4 regions of the Streptomyces sp. NPDC033270 genome follow, and region 2 is predicted to be linked to each of the others. Evidence: riboswitches for the same ligand, from Rfam matches in the RefSeq annotation. Region 2 holds a riboswitch; each other region holds the start of a gene.
The links. Region 2 has a riboswitch for cyclic di-AMP ahead of ACZ5XZ_RS25640 (C40 family peptidase). Riboswitches for the same ligand answer to the same signal wherever they lie in the genome.
Positions count from the first base shown of each region.

Region 1: another riboswitch for cyclic di-AMP. It lies ahead of ACZ5XZ_RS11400 (M23 family metallopeptidase); the one in region 2 lies ahead of ACZ5XZ_RS25640 (C40 family peptidase).
Region 3: another riboswitch for cyclic di-AMP. It lies ahead of ACZ5XZ_RS24100 (M23 family metallopeptidase); the one in region 2 lies ahead of ACZ5XZ_RS25640 (C40 family peptidase).
Region 4: another riboswitch for cyclic di-AMP. It lies ahead of ACZ5XZ_RS31750 (transglycosylase family protein); the one in region 2 lies ahead of ACZ5XZ_RS25640 (C40 family peptidase).

Region 1 covers NZ_JBVIRA010000005.1:317,878-321,827, forward strand. Annotated here, with positions in the region: gene ACZ5XZ_RS11390 (PP2C family protein-serine/threonine phosphatase) at 1-663, shown strand, start outside; gene ACZ5XZ_RS11395 (DUF2332 domain-containing protein) at 755-1,915, opposite strand; cyclic di-AMP (ydaO/yuaA leader) riboswitch at 2,207-2,351, shown strand; gene ACZ5XZ_RS11400 (M23 family metallopeptidase) at 2,363-3,514, shown strand; gene ACZ5XZ_RS11405 (aldo/keto reductase) at 3,804-3,950, shown strand, end outside.
Region 2 covers NZ_JBVIRA010000020.1:42,033-45,982, forward strand. Annotated here, with positions in the region: gene ACZ5XZ_RS25635 (hypothetical protein) at 1-351, shown strand, start outside; partial or broken gene ACZ5XZ_RS25640 (C40 family peptidase) at 514-1,667, opposite strand; cyclic di-AMP (ydaO/yuaA leader) riboswitch at 1,675-1,857, opposite strand; gene pcrA (DNA helicase PcrA) at 2,123-3,950, shown strand, end outside.
Region 3 covers NZ_JBVIRA010000018.1:47,701-51,650, forward strand. Annotated here, with positions in the region: gene ACZ5XZ_RS24095 (GntR family transcriptional regulator) at 1-328, opposite strand, end outside; gene ACZ5XZ_RS24100 (M23 family metallopeptidase) at 511-1,311, opposite strand; cyclic di-AMP (ydaO/yuaA leader) riboswitch at 1,325-1,479, opposite strand; gene ACZ5XZ_RS24105 (M16 family metallopeptidase) at 1,712-3,094, opposite strand; gene ACZ5XZ_RS24110 (M16 family metallopeptidase) at 3,133-3,950, opposite strand, start outside.
Region 4 covers NZ_JBVIRA010000028.1:102,028-105,977, forward strand. Annotated here, with positions in the region: gene eno (phosphopyruvate hydratase) at 1-1,214, opposite strand, end outside; gene ACZ5XZ_RS31750 (transglycosylase family protein) at 1,523-2,176, opposite strand; cyclic di-AMP (ydaO/yuaA leader) riboswitch at 2,184-2,353, opposite strand; gene ACZ5XZ_RS31755 (LysM peptidoglycan-binding domain-containing protein) at 2,604-3,698, opposite strand; gene ACZ5XZ_RS31760 (cytochrome P450 family protein) at 3,919-3,950, opposite strand, start outside.

The DNA of each region.
Region 1 (3,950 bases), on a different contig from region 2:
GGCGCGCGGGCGGACTCCGGGATCGGCGGCGACCTCTACGCGGTGCAGGACACCCCGCACGGCGTGCGGCTGATCGTCGGCGATGTGCGCGGCAAGGGCCTGGAGGCGGTGGAGGCCGCGGTGGTCGTCATCGGCGCCTTCCGGGAGGCGGCGGAGCAGGAGGCCACCTTGGAGGCGGTGGCCGGCCGGCTGGAGCGGGCGCTGCAGCGGGAGGGCAGGCGGCGCGGAGGGCTGGACCGGTTCGAGGGGTTCACCACTGCCGTGCTGGCCGAGATCCCCGCCAACGGGCGGCACGTACTGCGGGTCCTCAACCGCGGCCACCCGGCTCCCCTGATGCTCACCCTGGACGGCGGGCTGCGCGAGCTGGCCCCCGCGGCGCCGGCGCTGCCCCTGGGGATGAGCGAGGTGGCGAGCTGGCCCGACCGGTCGGACGAGACGTTTCTGCCGGCCGGCTCGCTGCTGCTGTTCTTCACCGACGGCATGACCGAGGCCCGCGACTTCCGCGGCCGTTTCTACAACCCCTCGAACCGGCTGCGCGGCCGCCGCTTCCCCGGTCCGGACGCCCTCCTGGACACCCTCGTCGAGGATGTGGCACTGCATACGCGCGGGGCGTCGGCGGACGACATGGCCCTGCTGGCGGTGCAGCGGCCCATGGGGGAGTAGGGCGGGACGAGGAGTGCCGGGCCGCCGATCAGGGCGGGGCAGGAGGAGGAGCGGGCTCGGTGAGCCCCTACGCGCCGCTTCTGCTCACGTCTTACGTCCCCGTTGCGGGTTCCGCGCCCGGCAGTCGGTGCAGGCTCTCGCCGTGCGGGCCGGTGAGCGCGACCGGGCGTCCGTCCAGGGCGAGGGTCAGCCGGCCGTCCTCCGGGCGCCCGGAGTGGTGCTCCGGCGCGGTGATCCACGGCAGGACCAAGTGGTGCTCGTTGGAGATCCAGTGCCCACCACCGGGCCGCCCGTCGAGCAGCGACCGTACGAGGCGCGCGAACTCCTCGCGGCGGGCGGGCGGAAGGTAGCTCAGCACCGCGCTGTGGAAGACGACCAGCGTCGCCTCGGGCGGCGCCGCGGCGGCCAGCGCGGGCAGCTCGTCGATCAGGTCGCCGCGTACGATCCGCGGTCGCGGCGCCGCCCGTACGGCCTCGACGGCGGCGGAGAGCCGCGCCGCACGCTCCCCCTCGCCCGGCCAGACGAGCGACTGGAGCCAGCGCAGATCGTCCGGTGCGCCGACGGGGTCGAGCGGGTTCAGATCGATTCCGGCCCGCCAGACGATCTCCGGCAGCCGGCCGGGCAGTTCCCCGGGCGCCCAGTCCGTACGGCAGTCGAACACCACCGGGCCGTCCGGCGGCCCCACCTCGACGGTTCGCGGGCCGCCCGCCGGCCGCCCTTCGTACCCGGTGGCGGACTCGTCCTGGTACCGGTACCGGTAGCTGTCGGGATGCAGACACAGCCCTGCCGACGCGCCGACCTCCAGCAGCGCCAGCGGCTGCGGCAGACGGGCGAGCAGCGGCAGCAGCGTGGCGCAGCGGGCCGGCTCGTTGGTCTGGGTGGCGCGCTGCATGATCACCGCGCGGACCTCGTCCCAGTGCCGGACCGTCCACTCGCGCCAGCGACCGTACGCGGCCTCGCCGCGCGGGCCCTGCTCCGCGTGCGGGCCGTCGAGGTGCCGGACGGCGGCGAGCAGGAGGTTCGGCTGCTGCTTGTTGCCGGCCGGCAGCGATCCCGACAGCAGATCGCAGAACTCCGGGTCCTGGCTGATCCGCGCGGTCAGTTCCGCGTGGGCGTCGGACCGTCCCCGCGCCTCCTGCCACGAGAACTCCCGGTAGCGCTCCGCCACATCCACCGCCGCGCTCCGGCCGATACCGCCCTTGACGTTTCCGGAGCTCACGGTGCTCCCCGCGCTCTCGACGTTGACGACCATGATCCGACGTTACGCCCTCACGTTCCGTAACTGGGGGGCGCCCCTCCGCATAACGACTGACGCACAATCAGCGCGAGATCGTTTAGCGGCGCATGGTCAACTCGCCCGCTTTGTGGGCATGGTGACCGAAAAAGTCCAGGCCAAACCTCATGCGGAACGGATAAGGATTCCCAGGAAGGCTTGGAAAACAGTCACGACCTCTATTACTGTCCGATAACGCAGCGCGGTCGTCCCAGCCGTCGCAAGAGGCGGCACCGCGCGCCGACGCCGAATCCCGCACGCGCTTTTCACGCATCTCCAGCACTTCGAACTGCACCAAGGGAACCGGGGAACCACCACCTTGGGGTGAATCGGGCGCCTCCGCCAGAGTGGCCCGTAGGAGACCTTCCTGCTCCGAACCCGTCAGCTAACCCGGTAGGCGAGAAGGAAGGAAAGGAGTGCGCCCCCGTGGCGTCCAACAGGCCTGCCCCCGAGGCTTCGCCCGCATACCGACTCGACGACCGAGGTGCCTTCGAAGGATCGGGTGATCCGGAGGGCACGGCGGGCATCGACGGCGACGGCCCGTGGGAGGAATGGAATCCCACCGAGGAGTCGCTCCGACCGGTCCGCGGCAAGCACCGGGTGGCCAAGCAGCGCGGCGGCGGACTCGCCCGTAGTGGCACGGTCCTGGGTGTCGGCGTCATCGCGGCGGTCGGCGCGGGTGGCATGGCCACCGCCGAGAACCGTCCGCCGGTCCCGATCTCCATGCCCGACATCGGCGGCATGGCCCACGACATCTCCGACAGCCTTCCGGATGCTGAGTCCCTCCCGGGGCTCGGCGGCCTCATATCCGACTCCGGCGCCGATTCCGCCGCAACGGCCTCCGGAAGCGACTCCGCCGACCCGGTCGCCGCCGGCCCGCTCTCCCAGGCCACCCAGACCGGCACGTCCGGTACGGGCACCAACGCCGGCGAGGCGCTGCGCAGCCGCATCCTCCAGCAGGCCGACGCGCAGCAGGGCGCCGCCGAGGAGGAGGCCCGCGAAGCGGCCGAGGGCGCCGCCATCAAGCAGGCGGCGACGGAAGCGTCCGCGGCCCAGAAGACGGCCCAAAACGCGGCGGACAAGGCCGCGGCGGCCAAGAAGGCGGCAGAGTTGGAGGCCAAGCGCAAGGCCGAGGAGGCGGCGCGCCGGAAGGCGGAGGCCGAGCGCCTGGCCCAACTGGCGAAGAGCTTCATCGCCCCCGTCTCCTCCTACACCCTCACCGCCAGCTTCGGCCAGGCCGGCGACCGCTGGGCCGCCGACCACACGGGCCAGGACTTCGCCGCACCGACCGGTACGCCCATCAAGGCGGTGCACTCCGGCACCATCACCCAGGCCGGCTGGGCCGGTTCGTACGGCTACCGCATCGTCCTCACCCTCGACGACGGCACCGAGCTGTGGTTCTGCCATCTGTCCTCGATGGTGAAGACCTCGGGCAAGATCAGCACCGGCGAGGTGATCGGCCGCGTCGGCGCCACCGGCAACGTCACCGGCCCCCACCTCCACCTGGAGGTACGCCCCGGCGCCGGCGACCCGATAGACCCGATGCCGTGGCTGCGCGACCACGGTGTGAACGTCTGAGGCCCCGGCCCGCCCGGAGACGCGCCTGAGGGCCTGCCGGGAGGCGGCCTGAGTGTGTCACGGGAGGCTATTTCCGAGTGCTGGCCCCGGGGGCATCCCACATCCCTGGGGCCTTCCTCGTCGGGCGCCCCTCATTGGCGCCCCCAAAGTCCTTCCCCCCAAGCCCTTCCCCCCAAAGTCCTTCCCCTCAAAAAAGTCCTTCTCCCCAAAGGGCTTTGCCCGCATTGATTGACCTCCCCTTGACTTCTCCCGGGGAATAACTCCCCTCCCCGCCACGCTGCAACCACGCATGACCTCGACACACTCCACCCCCCAAAACCGCCGGAACCTCGGCTCGCTCGCCGTTTCCCCGCTCGCCCTCGGGGGCAACGTCTTCGGCTGGACGGCCGACGAAGCCGAGTCGTTCGCCGTGCTCGACGCGTATGCGGCAGGCGGT
Region 2 (3,950 bases):
GACGTAGTAATCAATGTCTTCGTCGGCCTGCACATCATCGGCATCGCCTCCCTGCTGGGCGGCTTCCTGACCCAGATGAAGGCGATGGGCGCGGGTACCGCCCGCTTCGTGCCGGCCATGCTGCACGGCGCGCTGACGATGCTGGTCACCGGCATCGTGCTGGTCGGCCTCAACCAGGCCCAGGACCACCCCGTCAACAACATCAAGATCGGCATCAAGATGGCCGTACTGGTGGTGATCCTGGCGCTGGTCTACGTCAAGCGGGACGAGGAGAAGGTCCCCGCACCGCTGTTCGGCGCGGTGGGCGCGCTCACGATCGCCAACATCTTCATCGCGGTGCTCTGGACCTGACGGCGGCACCGGCCACTACGGCACACCGCGCGGTCACCGTGCTCCGGAATCCGGAGCCGATGGCCGCGCGGTGGCGTGTGGGGGGTGGCCGTGGGGGGTGGCCTTGCCGGGCGCCCTGGGCGCCTCGGGGGAGGAGTGGTCCGCGGGGAGGCGGGGCCTGCCTCAGGCCGGGCGGACGCTTCCGTAGATCGGCATGTAGTAGATCGACTCCTCCCGGACGTTGGCGCCCGGCTTGGGAGCGTGGATCATCTTGCCGCCGCCTATGTACATGCCGACGTGGCTGATGTCGTCGTAGAAGAACACCAGGTCACCGGGCTGCAGATCCTTGGTCGCCACCCGCTGGCCGACCTTGACCTGGTCCCAGGTCGTCCGCGGCAGATCGACCCCGGCCGCCTTCCACGCCGCCTGCGTCAGCCCCGAGCAGTCATAGGAGTTGGGCCCGGTGGCGCCCCAGACGTACGGCTTGCCCATCTGGGCGCGGGCGAAGGCGAGCGCCTTCTCCGCCTTGGTGTTCGAGTCCCCGGTGGAGCCGCCGTCGCTGGTGCCACCGCCGGTCTCGCCGCCGGTCTGTCCGCCCGTCGAGCCGCCGTCGTGCTGCCGCTGGCGCTCGCGCTCCTGCTGCCGGCGCGCCTCCTCCTCGGCCTTGCGCCGGGCCGCCTCCTCCTTCTGGCGCTCCAGCTCCGCGAGCCGCGCCTTCTCCTGGGCGGTGAGCCGCGACAGCAGCTGCCGGGCCTCGGCCAGCTTCTCCTGGACGGACTGCTTGGACTCCTTCAGCGCGGCCTGCGACTTCTGCAGCTTCTCCAGGCTGCTGGTGGCCGCGGCCCGCTGCCGCGCCGCGGCCGCCGCCTGCTCCTGGTAGTCGGTGACCGCCTGCTTCTGCCGGCTGGGCGCTCCATGAGGTGGCTGCGGTCGACGAACTGCTGCGGGTCCTTGGCGAGCATCAACTGCGCCGTCGGGTTCATGCCGCCGGTGCGGTACTGCGCCGAGGCGAAGGTGCCCAGTTCGCGCCGGGACTCGTTCATCCGCTGCGCGCGCTTGGCGGCGGCGTCGAGCAGACCGTCGACGGTGGCGCTCTGGTGGTCGGCGCGCTCCTTGGCGGCGTTGTACTTCTGGGTGGCCACCTCGGCCTGGCGGTAGAGGCCGTCGACCTTCTGCTTGACCTCTTCGATGGAGGGCCTGGGCGCCCTGGGGGCGGCGTCGGCGGACTGCGAGAGCAGGGTGACCGAGGCGAGCGCGGCGGTGGTGAGCCCGGCCGCCGTACGACGGCTCCCGGGCGATATGAGAACGCTGGTGCGCGGCTTGCGATGGGACGCCAAGGCCGGCAACTCCTTCCGTGACCGCCTACCGGGTTAGCTGTCGGGTTCGGGCGGTGTCGCTGACGGAAGGCTTGCCCTACGGTCCGTGCGGTCGCCGACGACGGCCGCTGGATCGATTCACCCCGGTGGTGCTGGTGGGTCCCCGGCTCCGGGTGCCTGCTGGCAGGGCCGGACTCGGCGCGGGCGGCCCGTGCGGAAGCTGTCGACCGCGGGGAGGCGGGCTGCCTGAGCGAGGACGTTAGCCAATTCGTGTGGCTCCTGTGAAGGCTGATGTTCGATATGCCCGAAACCTTTTCGTGACCTGAACGCGCTGCGGGGGGTGTTGCGTCAGATGTCGGGTTCGGGTAGGCGGCCGGCACCCGGCTGCTCCGCCTCCGGCCGCTGACCTGCCCCGGCGCGGACAATCGCGTACTCCCCGGCGCGCTGTCAGTGCGGCGGCCTAGACTCGGTGGGCGATGAGCAGCCTCTTTGACGACAGCTTTCTGGCGGACCTCGGCCCCAAGGGCGAGGAGGAGCACCCGCCGCCTCCCGAGGACGAGCACGAGCCGGTCCCGGAGGAGGTCCCCGCCGACCTCTTCGGCGGGAGGTTCGACGCGCCCGTGCACACCGAGGCGTACTACCGCGACGGCGCCGCCCGCCCGCCCGTCGACCCGGCCGCGCTGCTGGAGGGGCTCAACGACGAGCAGAAGGCCGCCGTGGTGCACGCCGGAGGCCCGCTGCTGATCGTCGCGGGCGCCGGCTCCGGCAAGACCAGGGTGCTCACCCACCGCATCGCGCATCTGCTCGCCGAGCGCCATGTCCACCCCGGCCAGATCCTCGCGATCACGTTCACCAACAAGGCCGCGGGCGAGATGAAGGAGCGCGTGGAGCAGCTGGTCGGCCCGCGCGCCAACGCCATGTGGGTCTCCACCTTCCACAGCGCCTGTGTGCGCATCCTGCGCCGCGAGTCCAAGAAGCTCGGCTTCACCTCCTCCTTCTCGATCTACGACGCGGCCGACTCCAAGCGCCTGATGGCGCTGGTCTGCCGCGATCTGGACCTGGACCCCAAGCGCTTCCCGCCCAAGTCCTTCAGCGCGAAGATCTCCAACCTCAAGAACGAGCTCATCGACGAGGAGACCTTCGCCCAGACGGCGGCCGACGGGTTCGAGAAGTCGCTGGCCGAGGCGTATGCGATGTACCAGGCGCGGCTGCGCGAGGCCAACGCCCTGGACTTCGACGACATCATCATGACGACGGTCCATCTGCTGCAGGCCTTCCCGGACGTCGCCGAGCACTACCGCCGCCGCTTCCGCCATGTGCTCGTCGACGAGTACCAGGACACCAACCACGCCCAGTACACCCTGGTGCGCGAGCTGGTCGGCAGGGGAACGGCCGACATCCCCGCCGCCGAACTGTGCGTCGTCGGTGACGCCGACCAGTCGATCTACGCCTTCCGCGGCGCCACGATCCGCAACATCCTCCAGTTCGAGGAGGACTACCCGGACGCCACGACGATCCTGCTGGAGCAGAACTACCGCTCCAGCCAGACGATCCTGTCCGCCGCCAACGCCGTCATCGAGCGCAACGAGAACCGCCGCCCCAAGAACCTCTGGACGGACGCCGGCGCCGGCCCCAAGATCACCGGCTATGTCGCCGACACCGAGCACGACGAGGCGCAGTTCGTCTCCGACGAGATCGACCGCCTCACCGACGCCGGCGACGCGAGGGCCGGCGACGTCGCCGTCTTCTACCGCACCAACGCCCAGTCCCGGGTCTTCGAAGAGATCTTCATCCGGGTCGGTCTGCCCTACAAGGTCGTCGGCGGGGTGCGCTTCTACGAGCGCAAGGAGGTCCGCGACGTCCTTGCGTACCTACGGGTGCTCGCCAACCCCGAGGACACCGTCCCGCTGCGCCGCATCCTCAACGTCCCCAAGCGCGGCATCGGCGAGCGCGCCGAGGCGATGATCGACGCCCTGTCGTCACGCGAGAAGATCACCTTCCCCCAGGCGCTGCGGCGGGTCGACGAGGCGTACGGCATGGCGGCCCGCTCCGCCAACGCCGTCAAGCGCTTCAACGTCCTGATGGAGGAGCTGCGCACGATCGTCGAGTCCGGCGCCGGGCCCGCCACGATCCTGGAAGCCGTCCTGGAGCGCACGGGCTACCTTTCCGAGCTCCAGGCCTCCACCGACCCGCAGGACGAGACCCGGATCGAGAACCTCCAGGAACTCGCCGCGGTGGCCCTGGAGTTCGAGCAGGAGCGCGGGGAGGAGGAGGGCGCCGGCACGCTCGCCGAGTTCCTGGAGA
Region 3 (3,950 bases), on a different contig from region 2:
CCAGTCCGCGCAGCACCTTGAGGTGGGCCGGGCTGCGGCGGGCGGCCGCGCGGGCGGCGCCCAGCGGCTCCAGCAGCGCGCGGATATCCAGCAGGTCGGCGGCCTCCTGCTCGGTGGGCTCGGCGACACAGGCGCCCGCGTGGTGGCGGGTGGTGACAAAGCCCTCCGACTGCAGGGTGCGCAGCGCTTCGCGGACCGGCACCCTGGAGACGCCGTAACGCGCCGCCAGGATCTCCTCGATCAGCCGGCTCCCCGGCGCCAGCGCACCGGAGACAATGTCCTCGCGAATCGCCGTGCACACCGCATGCGCGGAAATATGGCCTCGCATCGTCCGTGCCTCCGCCGTAATCCCCTGGAAAAGCCGCCGGTTGACGACTTTTCCGTGACTCTATTCGACCGGGACGGCTTTTCCGACGGACTCCGCTTATCCATGGATATTTTTTGGCCAGCGGACGGCGCCGGCATCGGGCGAAGCGGTGTGTCAGGCGAGGCGGAGGCGGCTGCGGTGCATCAGACGTCGACGCCGTGCGTGCGCAGATACGCGATCGGGTCGATGTCCGAGCCGTAGTCGGCGGTGGTGCGGGCCTCGAAGTGCAGGTGCGGGCCGGTGACGTTGCCGGTGGCGCCGGAGAGCCCGATCTGCTTGCCGGGGGTGACGCTCTCGCCGACCGAGACGGAGATCGACGACAGGTGGCCGTACTGGGTGTACGTGCCGTCGCTCATCTTGATCACGACGTTGTTGCCGTACGAGCCGCCCCAGCCGGCCTCGACGACGGTGCCCGCGCCGACGGCGTGGACGGAGGTCCCGGAGGCGGCGTGGAAGTCGATGCCGGTGTGGCTGCCCGAGGACCACAGGCCGCTGGACGCCTTGTAGGCGGTGGACACGTAGGAGCCGGCGATCGGGGCGACGAAGGCGTTGAGGCGCTTGCGCTCGGCCTCACGGGCGGCGCGCTCCTTGGCCTCGCGCTCGGCCTTGGCCTTCTTCCGGGCCGCCTCGGCGCGCCGCTGGGCCTCCTCGGCCTGCTTCTTGGCGACGGCCTCGGCCTTCGCCCTCGCGGCGGCGGCCTCGGCGTCGGCCTGCTGCGCGTCGGCCTGGGCCTCGATGCGGTTGGCGAGCTCGTCACCGAGGACGACGGCCTGCTGCAGACCGGTGTCGTGGGTGCGCGCCTCGTCCGTGGCGGCCAGCGCCGGCGAGGCCACCGAGGCCACAACGCCGGAGGCCGCGAGGGTGGCTATGCCTGCGATGTTGCGGGTCGAGCGGGCGGTGCGGCTCGCACGACGGTGCTTCCCGCTGGCACGTATGAACGCCATGTACTGGCTTGTCCTTTCCTTCCTTCTCGCCTACCGGGTTAGCTGACGGGTTCGGAGCAGGAAGGTCTCCTACGGGCTCCTCCGGAGAGGGGTCCGATTCACCCCAGGGACGTGTGGGTCCCCGGCTCCCCTGGCTCGCGCCGTACGGGGACTCGGCGATGACTGTCCGGTGCCACTGTTGTGGCGGAGTTGTGACGAACAGCCGGACCGACGCTAATCGGGGCAACTTTCGATCGCCAAACAGAACCGCTTTTTTGTGCGGGATGCCACAAGAGGCAGCGCAGCCAGTCGTCATAAACCGGACATACGACGGCTCCCGTGGCAGAGAGCACCACGGGAGCCGTCGCTCGAAACTGATCCGCCGTCATACGGGGCGGAAGGGGCGTGCCTTCCGGGTCGGCTAGCCGCCGACCACCGTCACCTCGCCCAACCCCAGCGCCTTGACGGGCTCGGCGATCTGGGCCGCGTCACCCACCAGGACCGTCACCAGCCGGTCCACCGGGAAGGCGCTGACCGCCGCCGCGGTCGCCTCGACCGTGCCGGTCTCCGCGAGCCGGACGTACAACTGCGCCTGGAAGTCGTCCGGGAGCTGCTGCTCCACCTGGTCGGCCAGCGTGCCCGCGACGGCCGCCGCGGTCTCGTACTTCAGCGGCGCGACGCCGACCAGGTTCTGGACGGCGACATCGCGCTCCTCGTCCGTCAGCCCCTCCGCCGCGAGGGTCCGCAGCACCTGCCAGAGGTCCTGGAGCGCCGGGACGGTGGAGGCGGTGTCCACCGAGCCGCTGATGGCCAGCAGGGCCGCGCCCGTCGCCCCCTCGGGGGAGGCGGGGGCGGTGGAGCGCAGTACCTGGCCGAAGGCGCGCACCCCGTAGGTGTAGCCCTTCTCCTCCCGCAGCACACGGTCCAGCCGGGAGGTGAGGGTGCCGCCCAGGCAGTACGTGCCGAGGACCTGCGCCGGCCACACCCGGTCGTGCCGGTCGGCCCCGATCCGGCCGATGAGCAGCTGCGTCTGGACCGCTCCGGGGCGGTCCACGATCACCACACGGCCGGTGTCGTCGGCGACGATCGGCGCGGCCTTCAGCGGCTCGGCCGTCGAGCCGCTCCAGGCGCCGAGGGTCTCGGCGAGCGCCGCGTCCAGGTCGACACCGGTGAAGTCGCCGACGATGACGGCGGTGGCCGTGGCGGGCCGCACATGGGCGTCGTAGAAGGCCCGGACGGCCGCCGCGTCGATGCGGGCCACGGTCTCCTCGGTGCCCTGGCGGGGCCGCGACATGCGGGCGGTGGCCGGGAACAGCTCCTTGGACAGCGCCATGGCGGCACGCCGGGCCGGGTTCGCGAGCTCGTGCGGGATCTCGTCGAGGCGGTTGCGCACCAGCCGCTCGACCTCGCTGTCCGGGAAGGCGGGGGCGCGCAGCGCGTCGGCGAGCAGGCCGAGCGCGCGCGGCAGCCGGGAGGCCGGGACCTCCAGGGAGACCCGTACCCCGGGGTGGTCGGCGTGCGCGTCCAGCGTGGCGCCGCAGCGCTCCAGCTCGGCGGCGAACTCCTCGGCGTCGTACTTGTCGGTGCCCTCCGACAGCGCACGCGCCATGATCGTGGCGACGCCGTCCAGGCCCTCGGGCTCGGCGTCCAGCGGCGCGACGAGGTTGACCTCGACGGCGACGACCTGCTGGCCGGGGCGGTGGCTGGTCAGCAGCGTGAGCCCGTTGGGGAGTTGGCTGCGGTCGGGGGCGGGGAAGGCCCACGGCTTGGGCGCGCCGCCCCGGGGCTGGGGGTGGAATTCCATGGTGCTCATGGGGGACCCTGCGCGGTTGGTGGCGTCGCTCACTGGTCCGCCTCCCCTTCCTCGGTGTCGGCGGCGTCGGTCGGCTCGGTGGGTTCGTAGACCAGCACCGCGCGGTTGTCGGGGCGCAGCCGGGCCTTGGCGACCGCCTGCACCTCCTCGCGGGTGATGTCCAGAACCCGCTCTACGGCGGTCAGTGCGAGCTGCGGATCGCCGAACAGGACGGCGAAGCGGCACAGTTCGTCGGCGCGGCCGCTGACCGTCGCCAGACGGTCCAGCCATTCGCGCTCCAGCTGGGCCTGCGCGCGCTCCATCTCCTCCGGGGTCGGGCCCTCGGCGGCGAAGCGGGCCAGCTCCTCGTCGACGGCGCGCTCGATGTCGGGGACCTCCACGCCGCCGGACGTCTTCACGTCCAGCCAGCCCAGCGAGGGCGCGCCGGCCAGCCGCAGCAGGCCGAAGCCGGCCGCCACGGCGCTGCGGTCGCGGCGCACCAGCCGGTTGTACAGGCGGGAGGACTCGCCGCCGCCCAGGACGGTCAGCGCCAGGTCCGCGGCGTCCGCCTCACGGGTGCCGTCGTGCGGCAGGCGGTAGGCCGCCATCAGGGCGCGGGAGGGCACGTCCTCCTCGACGACCTCGCGCAGCTGGCCGCCGATGACGTCGGGCAGCGTGCCGTCCCGCGGCGGCTGCTTGCCGTCGTGCGAGGGGATCGAGCCGAAGTACTTCTCGATCCAGGCCAGCGTCTGCGCGGAGTCGATGTCGCCGACGACCGACAGGACGGCGTTGTTGGGCGCGTAGTACGTACGGAAGAACGCCCGGGCATCCTCCAGCGAGGCGGCGTCCAGGTCGGCCATCGACCCGA
Region 4 (3,950 bases), on a different contig from region 2:
ATGCGCAGCAGCTGGTTGTACTTGGCGACGCGCTCGGAGCGGGCCGGGGCACCGGTCTTGATCTGGCCGCAGTTGGTGGCGACGGCCAGGTCGGCGATGGTGACGTCCTCGGTCTCACCGGAGCGGTGCGACATCATGCACTTGAAGCCGTTGCGCTGGGCCAGCTCGACGGCGTCCAGGGTCTCGGTCAGCGAGCCGATCTGGTTGACCTTCACCAGCAGCGCGTTGGCGGAGCCCTCCTCGATGCCGCGGGCGAGGCGCTCGGGGTTGGTGACGAACAGGTCGTCGCCGACCAGCTGGACCTTGGCGCCGAGCTGGTCGGTGATGACCTTCCAGCCGGCCCAGTCGTCCTCGAACAGCGGGTCCTCGATGGAGACCAGCGGGTAGGCCGCCACCAGCTCCGCGTAGTACTCGGTCATCTCGGCGGCCGAGCGGGTCTGGCCCTCGAACTGGTACGAGCCGTCCTTGTAGAACTCGGAGGCGGCGACGTCCAGCGCGAGCGCGATGTCCTGGCCGGGGGTGTAACCGGCCTGCTTGATGGCCTCGAGGATGAGGTCGAGGGCCTCGCGGTTGGAGCCCAGGTTCGGGGCGAAGCCGCCCTCGTCGCCGAGGCCGGTGGACAGGCCGCGCTCCTTGAGGACCTTCTTGAGGGTGTGGTAGACCTCCGCGCCCCAGCGCAGCGCCTCGGAGAAGGACTCCGCGCCGATCGGCGCGATCATGAACTCCTGGATGTCCACGTTGGAGTCGGCGTGCGAACCGCCGTTGAGGATGTTCATCATCGGCACGGGCAGCACATGCGCGTTCGGGCCGCCGAGGTAGCGGAACAGCGGGAGGTCGCTGGCCTCGGAGGCGGCGTGCGCGACGGCCAGGGAGACGCCGAGGATGGCGTTGGCGCCGAGCGAGCCCTTGTTGTCGGTGGCGTCCAGGTCGAACATCGCCTGGTCGATCAGCCGCTGCTCGGTCGCGTCGTAGCCGACGAGCTCCGGGCCGATCTGCTCGATGACGGCCAGGACGGCCTTCTCGACGCCCTTGCCGAGGTAGCGGTTCGGGTCGCCGTCGCGGAGCTCGATGGCCTCGAAGGCGCCGGTCGAGGCGCCGGACGGCACGGCGGCACGGCCCGTGCTGCCGTCGTCGAGGCCGACCTCGACCTCGACCGTGGGATTACCTCGCGAGTCGAGAATTTCGCGGGCTACGACGACGTCGATGGACGGCACGTTGTCTCCTTCATGGGTGTCTGGAGTTCTGCAGCATGAGCCTAACGGCCCCTGGCGCGTCCGCTTGCCCTCGGCCCGCTCCGTGGGACGAAAAGATACTCAAAGGCGCAGTTCACGGGAGGTTTCGGCACATTGTTCGCTGAGCGGGGAAAAACGCTCGACGTTGCTGGTCACCGGCGTCGCGCGCCCCGGCGAACGGAGAAGCCCCGCCACGGCGCACTGGGGGGGGCGTGTGCGCCGGGCGGGGCAGTCTCACGAAGCGGCGGGGATCGCCGCGGGGGTCATGGGGGACCCGGTGAGCGGACGGCTCAGATGCTGAGCTGCTGACCCGGGAAGATCAGGTTCGGGTTGCCGCCGATGACCGACTTGTTGGCCGCGTAGAGCGACTTCCAGTTGGTGCCGTGGGCCTTGGCTATCTTGGCGAGGGTGTCGCCCGCCTTGACGGTGTAGTCGCCGCCGCGCTCGGACTTCTTCGGGGCCGGCTGGGCCGTCTCGGCCTTGGGGGCGGCCGGAGCCTTCTTCACCTCGGGCTTGGCCTGCTCCTGCTTGGGGGCGGACTTGGCGGAGGTGTCGAGCTCGGGGGCCGGACCACCGGAGGTCAGGCCACCGGCACCGGCGCAGGACCAGGCGCCCGGGCCCTGGATGGCGAGGAGCTTCTCGGCGGCGGCGATCTGCTGGGTCTTGGTGGCCAGGTCGGCGCGCGGCGCGTACTGGGTGCCACCGGCGGCGGCCCAGCTGGAGTTGGAGAACTGCAGGCCACCGTAGTAGCCGTTACCGGTGTTGATCGACCAGTTGCCACCGGACTCGCACTGGGCGACCTTGTCCCAGGTGGCGACCGAGGCGGCGGAGGCGGACGTGGCGCCCATCAGCGGGACGGCGACGGCGGCACCGGCGACACCGGCGAGGGTGGCGACGCGGACGGCCTTGGAGGGACGACGGTGCTTGCCCTTGTTGATCAGCATGGTTCGTTCGTTTCCTCACCGACGCCTACGAGGTGAGCTGTCGGGTTCGGGCTGTGAGTCGCCCGGCCGGGCGCGCATGGCGCACCTGGCTTCACCCCAAGCCGGCTGACCCGCTTTCACGGGCCGGGCCGGCGCCTACCTTGGTTCCCCCGCTCCTGCCTTCGGCGCTTGCGCGTCAACTGCCTCCGACCACCGGCAGGATTCGGCGTGTGATCGAAGGGGCTCGCTTTGGCGAGCGGTCCTGACCGTAAGCAGTAATCCCCTTGGTGTTCAAACCCCACCTTCTGAACCAAGTTGACCGTTTTTGATCACGGGTTGGTCACATATCTGCAGGTGAGGCCCGGTATGACGGCGGCGGGCGGATCTGTGCGCCCGCCGCCCGACGAGAGCCTTGTCTCACTTTCCCAAAGGGGACGAAGGCGGCGAACTAGCCTTCCTTGTGCCCGAGATCGAGCCGCTGACCCGGCTGGATCAGGTTCTCGTCGGCCCCGATGACGCCCTCGTTGCGCTCGTAGAGCGCGGGCCAGCCGCCCGGCAGCCGATGGGCCGCGGCGATGGCTGACAGGCTGTCACCCGGGCGCACGGTGTAGTCGCCGCCCGCCAGGCCCGTGCGGCGCCCGTCGTCGCCGCGCGAGGCGTGCCGGCCGCCGGACGACCGGTCGCCGCCGTCGCTCTCGCCCGGGTCCGCGTCGCCGCGGTGCTTGCCCTTGCCGGGCGTCTGCCCGGGCGTACCGCTCGGGTCGGGGCGGTCGGCGTCGCCGGAGGGGTCGGTGGGGCGGGAGGCGTCGTCGCCCTGGTCGCCGGGCGTGGTGGAGTCGGACGGCTCCGGGGTCTTGGAGGTGTCACGGCCGTCGGACTCGGACGGCGCCGGCGTCTCCTGGGACGGCTCGTCGCCCGCATCGCCGCGCGAGTCGTCGGACGATCCGTCGCGGGATCCGTCAGGGGATCCGTCAGAGGACTTCTCACTGTCGCCCTTGTGGTCGCCCGTGTGGTCGCCCTCGTGGGCTCCGGAGTCGTCCGGGCGGTCGGGCGCATCGGACGAGCCGGTCGAGGGGGACCGGTCCCAGGGGGCCGGGTCGCCGTCGTCGTCGGACGGGTCGGGCAGCGGCGTGCTCGTGCTGCCCGGGTCGACCTCCGGTGCGCGGCCGTCCCTGGTGAGGCCGGCGTTGACGGCGCAGCTCGGCCAGGCGTCCGGGCCGCGGTCGTCGAGGATCGATTCGGCCACGGCTATCTGCTGGGCGCGGCTGGCGAGATCGGGGCGCGAGGCGTAGGCCCCGCCGCCGTAGTCGTCCCACATCTCCTGGGTCAGCTGCAGCCCGCCGTAGAAGCCGTTGCCCGAGGCGGCGCTCCACACCCCGCCGCTCTCGCACTGGGCGACCCGGTCCCAGGTCGCGGTGTCGGCGGCATGTGCCCCACTGGCGGAGAGCAGCGGCAGTGCGAGGCCCGCACCGGTTACTCCCGCCGTGACAAAGATGGCCGGTGCCTGACGGGGGCGACGGTGTCGGCCGTTCCCGGAACGCATGCGGATGCCTTTCGCGCGGCGGTTGAGTTGTTCGACGACCGTTCGATTCCCCACCCCTTCGGACGTCCGCTGACGCGGGCGCCCGTGTGAACGAATCGTGAATCCTGTCGACCGTCGGGTCGAAAGGTAGCCGGGGTCACGGGTAGTCACAAGCCGGTGTAGTGCAGATCACGTTAAGGTCACGCGACTGACGATCTGTCACCTTTGGTCGCGCCCCCGGTCAGGACCGCTCGGGCGTGAACTCCACCGGGA